Regions from separate parts of the Sphingomonas sp. TX0543 genome, predicted to be linked through region 3. Evidence: predicted binding sites of a transcription regulator. Region 3 holds the regulator's gene; each other region holds the start of a gene.
The links. The regulator LexA, encoded in region 3, represses DNA repair genes until DNA is damaged. The targets are predictions, from matches to a motif close to GTTCCNCNCTTGTTCT.
Positions count from the first base shown of each region.

Region 1: ACM61V_RS11695 (ImuA family protein) is a predicted target of LexA. The motif match lies at 1,150-1,165, and genes of this name have one in related genera.
Region 2: ACM61V_RS21310 (LexA family protein) is a predicted target of LexA. The motif match lies at 1,199-1,214, and genes of this name have one in related genera.

Region 1 is NZ_JBLZUS010000002.1:2,310,813-2,313,076, reverse strand. It holds gene ACM61V_RS11705 (DNA-binding protein) at 46-492, shown strand; gene ACM61V_RS11700 (PIN domain-containing protein) at 482-1,060, shown strand; gene ACM61V_RS11695 (ImuA family protein) at 1,200-1,952, shown strand; gene ACM61V_RS11690 (Y-family DNA polymerase) at 1,867-2,264, shown strand, end outside.
Region 2 is NZ_JBLZUS010000004.1:345,476-347,739, forward strand. It holds gene ACM61V_RS21300 (ISNCY family transposase) at 1-465, opposite strand, end outside; gene ACM61V_RS21305 (hypothetical protein) at 703-1,152, opposite strand; gene ACM61V_RS21310 (LexA family protein) at 1,269-1,682, shown strand; gene ACM61V_RS21315 (Y-family DNA polymerase) at 1,688-2,264, shown strand, end outside.
Region 3 is NZ_JBLZUS010000002.1:2,889,416-2,891,679, reverse strand. It holds partial or broken gene ACM61V_RS14505 (ComEC/Rec2 family competence protein) at 1-579, shown strand, start outside; gene lexA (transcriptional repressor LexA) at 656-1,330, opposite strand; gene ACM61V_RS14495 (molybdopterin molybdotransferase MoeA) at 1,387-2,264, opposite strand, start outside.

The DNA of each region.
Region 1 (2,264 bases), 580 kb from region 3:
GTTAAGCCCCGCAACCCTTATATTGGCTGGTCAGGAGACACGATCATGGCCAGCCAAGTGGTGCAGTTCGCCGGTCTGTCCGACCGCGACCGCAAGACTGTGACGCCTCTGCCAACCTTGGCAGAGGGCGATCACGTGGAGCTGCATGTGCGGCGTCGCGATGGACGGGAGCAGACCCTGTCCCTTCCGCCGGCCGCCATCAGCGCCGTCGAGACGCTGCTGTCTCGCCTGCTGAACGGCGAGAGGGTCGCCGTGCTCACGGAAGATCAGGAGCTGAGCCCGACCGACGCATCGGTGATCCTGGGCATCTCGCGTCCGCTCGTCGTCCATCGCATGGACATCGGCGATCTGCCGTTCCGCTACGTCGGAAAGCACCGCCGGGCATCGCTGAAGGACGTGCTGGCCTTGAAGGAGACGCTGGACGCTCGCCAGAAGGCGATGGACGTCCTGGCCGAGGACACAGAGGATCTTGTCGTCAACCATGGCCTCTAGACCGCCCATCGCGGTCTACGACGCCTGCGTCCTCTATCCCTTCCATCTGCGCAATGTGCTGATCCAGTGCGCCTTCGATGGCTTAGTCGCCGCGCGCTGGACCAACGACATTCACGCGGAATGGATACGCAATCTCGCCGCCAATTCTCCCAGCACACCGGTCGCGCGCTTCGAGACCACCCGCGACATGATGAAAGCCGTCCTGCCTGACGCCAATGTCGCCAACCATCGGAGCCTGATTCCGAGCCTTTCCTTGCCCGATCCGGATGACCGGCATGTGCTGGCGGCCGCGATCGCTGGCGGTGCCGAGACGATCGTCACTTGGAACCTGAAGGATTTTCCCGCTTCGCAGATCACCCCTCACGGAATCGCCGCTATGTCGCCCGACGCCTTCCTTTCGGCCTTGCACCGAGCCTATCCGAAAGCCCTTCTAAGCAGTATCGCGCGGGCGCGCGAAAACCTCAGACGCACGACGCCATCCGTTGCGGAATTCATAGACATTCTCGAAGCGCAGGGGCTGGCCGAGTTCGCTCCCGTCCTGCGGCGCCGCAAAGCGCACCTGGCCTGATCCCCCCGCAGGGCTCGGAAATTCCGCTTCGAGTTATCGCCGCAGCGGCAAGGCCGCAGAATCATTCTTGACTCTATGACCCGAAAATCAGAACAAATCGCGAACATGACTACGCCGCCTTCGGAGGTCAAGAACGCACTTGCGGCCCGAGCCCGCCATAGAGTCCCTGCGCGCGCAGATCGAGAAGATCGAAGGCCGAAGCCGGCGCGCCAAATCGGTCCTTCCTTTCGGAATCACCGAGGTGGATTCGCGACTCCCCGGCGGCGGCCTTGCCCTCGGCGCGCTGCATGAAATAGCCGGCGGCGGCAACGGAGCGGTCGACGGAGCCGCAGCGGCTTCCTTCAGCGCGGGCCTCGCCGCCCGCACCAAAGGCAAAATCCTCTGGTGCATCACGCGCGCCGACCTATTCGCGCCCGCCATTGCCCAGGCAGGCCTCGCGAGCGACCGCGTGATCTACCTCGAAGCCGGCGACGACAAGACCGTCCTCGCCTGCATGGAAGAAGGATTGCGCCACGGCGGCCTCGGGGCCGTCATCGGCGAGGTCGCCCGCCTTTCGATGACAGCATCAAGACGCCTGCAACTGGCGGCCGAAGGCGCCGGCTCGCTCGGGATCGCCTTGCGGCGCTGGCGGCGACAGACAGAGGCGACGGATTTCGGCCAACCGACATCTGCGATGACGCGCTGGCGCGTCTCCGTAATGCCCTCAACGCCGCTACCCGTTCCCGGCGTGGGCCGCGCACGCTGGTTGGTTGAACTCATCCGCGCCCGAGCGGGCGAAAGTGCAGATTTCGAGTTGGAGGCGTGCGATGACACGGGTCGTCTCGCTCTTCCTGCCGAACTGGTCCACAGACCGGCTTCGGCGGAAGGCTGGCGACGCGGCGCCTCCGGCTGAGGCGCCGCTCGTCCTGATTGGCCGCGACGGGAACAGGCGGGTGGTGCTGGCGGCGGATGCTGCGGCCCAGGCCGCCGGACTGCGCGCCGGCATGCCCGTCACTAAGGCACAGGTCCTGGTGCCGGCTCTTATCGTGCAGGATGCCCAGCCAGTAGCCGACGACGAGGCCCTTGAGCGCCTCGCGGTGTGGCTCCTCCGCTATGCGCCTATCGTGGCTCCAGACCCGCCTGACGGCCTCATCATCGACTCGACAGGCGCTGATCACCTCCACGGCGGCGAAGCCGTCATGCTGGAGGGCTTGATCGGGCGCCT
Region 2 (2,264 bases), on a different contig from region 3:
CTCGAACCAGTCATGGTCCGACCCGTCGACCTGAACCAGCTCGCCACGACACTCGCGCCGGTAACGTGATTGATGAAGCCGGGCCCGCTTCGCAGCCTTGGCCTTCCACACGCCCGCTGCCATCAGCATCTGCCGCAGCGTCTCGCGCGAGAGCGTGATCCCATGCTGCTCGGCCAGGTACTCACACGCCAGCGTTGGCCCGAAGTCGGCATAGCGCTCACGCACGATGGTGACGACACGCTCGCGGTATGCGTCATTGAACCGCCTGTTGCTCGGCCGCCCGCGCTTGCGGGACACAAGGCCGGCAGCGCCGTCGATCCTGACGCGGCCGAGCAGCCGGTAAATCTGCCGTGGGCAGAGGCTCAGCGATGCTGCCGCATCGCTGATGCGCAACTCGCCTCGCTCGACCCGCTGCAGAACATCAAACCGCGTCAGTTCGCTCTGGCTCATCGCAACCACCGTCATTAGCGCGCGCCCTCAACAGTGCGGGCGACATGCCATCCGTCGGCCGCGTTGACGTCGGCTGTGACATCTCTAACTTGCAGCCAGGTGACATTTGTACGTTGCGTCTACACCCTTACAAACGCGCAAGATCGATAATATATCTTATGTTAAATCAAAGACTTAGCTTATTTCCGGCATCGGTCTTGCAGAGACTGACGTGGCTTTTCCGCAGCTAAGGCTTGGCCAGTCAGTCGCGAATTAGCCGCGCCGTCGATCCCGCGCGCGAGCGTGTCGTGGATCTTCGTAAAGATCCTGCAGCGCGCGCAGCCGAAACGCGTTCCACCAGCGTTGCCAGCGATGCTCCTCGGCATCGTGGATCATGTGACATCGCTGGCATAGCGCGGCGAGGTTCCGCGGCGCGCTATTGCTCGGATCATGATCGAGGTGAGCACAGGCGAGCACGACATAGGTGATCCGCACGACGTCTAGCGCGAACAGGTCGCCGACGTTCACCCGCCGCCCCTCTCCCGATCGCCAGCATCGCGCTTCGCTATCCCACCAGCGCCCATCGCCCAGATGCGCGACGTGCCGAAGATGCGGTCGCCGGCAGCGTTCGCAGCGCCCTCCTGCCCGCACGAACCGGATCTGGTCCGACAGCAGCGGCCAGTCGATCGGGTACAGCCAGCGGTTTTCGGGGCGGATCGGCATCCATGACTCTATGAGTCATGCGAAATGAGAACAAAAGGAAAATCTCGTTCCCTTCATGTTCTTATCCAGCATATCATGCGCGCATGTCCGCGTGTGTGATTCCCCTGTCCCAACCGATGCCGATCGCCGATCTGCCGCCAGCGTTTCGCCTGAGGGTGGTGAGCGCGGCCGGCGCTGGCTTCCCCTCGCCTGCCCAGGACTGGGAGGAAACCGCGATCGATCTCGTGGCGCTGCTGCGCCTCGACCGCGCCGCCAGCTTCGTGTTCCGGGTCAGCGGACAGTCCATGATCGACGCTGGAATCTATGATGACGACGTGGTGGTGGTCGATCGCGACGCCACGCCGGTTAGCGGCCGCATCGTCATCGCCGTGGTCGACGGGGGCTTCGTGATCCGCCAGTTGGTCTGGCGCGACGGCAAGCCGGTCCTCGAGGCCCGCAACGCGCGGATGCGCTACGACGCGGTGATCGCGGATGAGAGTGTCGAAGTGTGGGGCGTCGTCCGCGCCTCCGTGCGCAACCTGCAGGGCTGACCGCCATGTGGGCGATCGCTGACGTCTCCAACTTCTATTGCTCGTCGGAGAGGGTATTCGACCCGTCGCTGCGCGATAAACCGCTCATCGTGCTGAGTAACGGGGACGGCTGCGCCATCGCGCGCTCCGAGGAGGCCAAGGCGCTGCACATCAAGATGGGTGCGCCGATGTTCAAGATTCGTGATATCGTCCGCGAGCATGGCATCCAATACCGCAGCAGTTCCTACGAATTGTATGCCGACATGAATCGTCGCTTCAATCAGGTCCTCGCCGAGCACAGTTGCACGGTCGAGGTGTACTCGATCGACGAATCGTTCTTTCGCCTGCCGGTGCTCCCGAACGGCCTGGGCGACGTGGCTGCCGCGCACCGCGTGATCGCGGCCGTCAAGCGTGCGACGGGCCTGCCGATCCGCATCGGGCTTGGCCCGACCCGGACGCTGAGCAAGGTTGCCAACGCCCTCGCCAAGGCGTCGGAGAAGGTCTGGAAGGGCGTGGTCGACCTGCACGACATCGAGCTGCGGCGGCGCCTGTTCGCGCAATGGCCGGTCGAGGAGGTCTGGGGCATCGCGCGAGCGATGACCG
Region 3 (2,264 bases):
GCAATGCCGGGGGCGGCCTATGCGCTGATGGCGGTCGGCGGATTGTGGCTGGCATTGTGGCGGACGCGATGGCGGCGGCTCGGCTTCATCCCGCTAACTCTCGGTGCGGGCTGGGCGCTGGCAACGCCGGCACCGGACCTGCTTGTTACCGGTGACGGACGGCATGTGGCGATCCGCACCGCGCGCGGCGATCTGGCGATACTGCGCGACCGCACCGGGGACTATGTGCGCGGGATGCTGGCGGAGAATGCCGGCGCGGAGGATGATCCCCTGCCGCTGTCGGAGCAGCCGGATGCCGCCTGCAGTCGGGATGCCTGCATGATCACAAGGATGGCAGGCGGCCGGCGATGGCGCATCCTTGCGACGCGCAGCGGATATCTGCCGGCGTGGGCGCAGATGGTGGCGGCGTGTCGCGCGGCCGATATCGTCGTCAGCGACCGTCGCCTGCCGCGCGCCTGCACGCCGCAATGGTTGCTATTGGATCGCCCGATGCTGGAGAAAACCGGCGGCATCGCCATCAGCCTTGCAAGCGGAAGGATCGCGACGGTTCACGTTGCGGGCGATCGGCATCCGTGGGTCATTGCCGCCAGGACACTAACCTCCGCCGGCGCCTACCCGCGAAAGCCGGAGCGTCGTGCCAGCGAGCGCGATCGCCTCAATCGTAGCGACGCAACAGTCCCGCAAGCTTGCCCTGCACCCGCACCTGCGCCGGCGAATAACGCTGCGGATCGTAGCTCCGGTTGGCCGGATCAAGCCGGACCATCGCCCCCTCGCGGCGGAAATATTTGAGCGTCGCCTCATTGTCGTCGATCAGCGCGACGACGATCTCGCCGTCACGCGCGGTCTCGGTGCGGCGGATCAGCGCGTAATCGCCATCGAAAATACCCGCCTCGACCATGGAATCGCCCGCCACCTCGAGCGCGAAATGCTCGCCTGCCCCCAGCAGTGCCGCGGGAACCGGCAGCGATGACGAACCCTCGAACGCCTCGATCGGCATGCCCGCCGCGATCCTGCCGTGGAGCGGAATTTCGATCACATCATTCGCTGGTTGCGGAAGCGCGCGCTTCGCCGGCTGGGCCTGATCCGCGGACGGCTGACGCTGCGCCGCCTCGATCCGTTCAGGCATCTTCACCACTTCGAGCGCGCGCGCGCGGTTGGGCAGGCGGCGCAGAAAGCCACGTTCCTCAAGCGCGCTGATAAGCCGATGGACGCCAGACTTGGATTTCAGCTCCAGTGCATCCTTCATCTCCTCGAACGACGGAGAAACGCCGGTTTCGGCGAGGCGATCATGGATGAAACAGATCAACTCATGCTGTTTCTTCGTAAGCATCGCGATCCTCCGCAGGCGAACAGACGCGGAACCTTTACGGAACAAGCGAGGAGAGGTCAAGCGATCGGCAGGATTTCCGCCGATTCGCCAATTGCCGCGGGCGGAGCATATGGCTCACGCAGGATCAGGCAGGTCGCGCGCGCCAGCGTCGCGAGCATCGAGCTGTCCTGAATCGCGGCGGTGTAAAGCAGGCCACCGCGCAGTTCCGCACGTAGATAGTCCGTGCGCTCGTTATTGGCCGGCAGGGGCTCGCCGAGCGTCGCGCGCGTGGTTTGCGGCAACGGATCGCGCGCGCCCGCGATCGCCGCCGCGAGCGGGCGCACGAAAAGCATGCCGGTGACGAAGGCCGACACCGGGTTACCCGGTAGGCCGACGACCACGCAGTCGTCGCGACGCCCAGCCATCATCGGCTTGCCGGGCCGCAGTGCGATCCGCCAGAAATCGATCGCTGTGCCGGCCGCCTCCAGGGCGGGTCGGACAAGATCGTGATCGCCCACCGATGCGCCGCCGGTGGTGACGAGCATGTCCGCCCGGACATTGGCGAACGCTTCGGTAAGAACATCGAGCCGATCGGGGAGGATGCCGAGATCGACGAACTCGACCGGCAGATCCGCAAGCATCGCACGAAGCATCAACCGGTTCGATTCCGGCAGGCCAGTGCCCCCGCCGCTGCCCGGCTCGACCAGTTCGTCTCCGGTGGCGGCCAGCGCGATGCGTATGCGGCGACTGACTGTCACGGTGCGTGCGCCGCCGGTCGCGATCAGCGCAAGGCGCGCGGGGGTCAGCCGGTCGCCGGTGGTGGCGAGCACATCGCTCGCGTGAAAATCGAGGCCGCGCGCGCGGACATTCCGCGTGCGGTAGCGCGGCCCCTCTCCAGCGAGGCGCAGCAACGCGCCGTCGCGCTCCGCTTCTTCCTGCACCAGCACGGTATCGG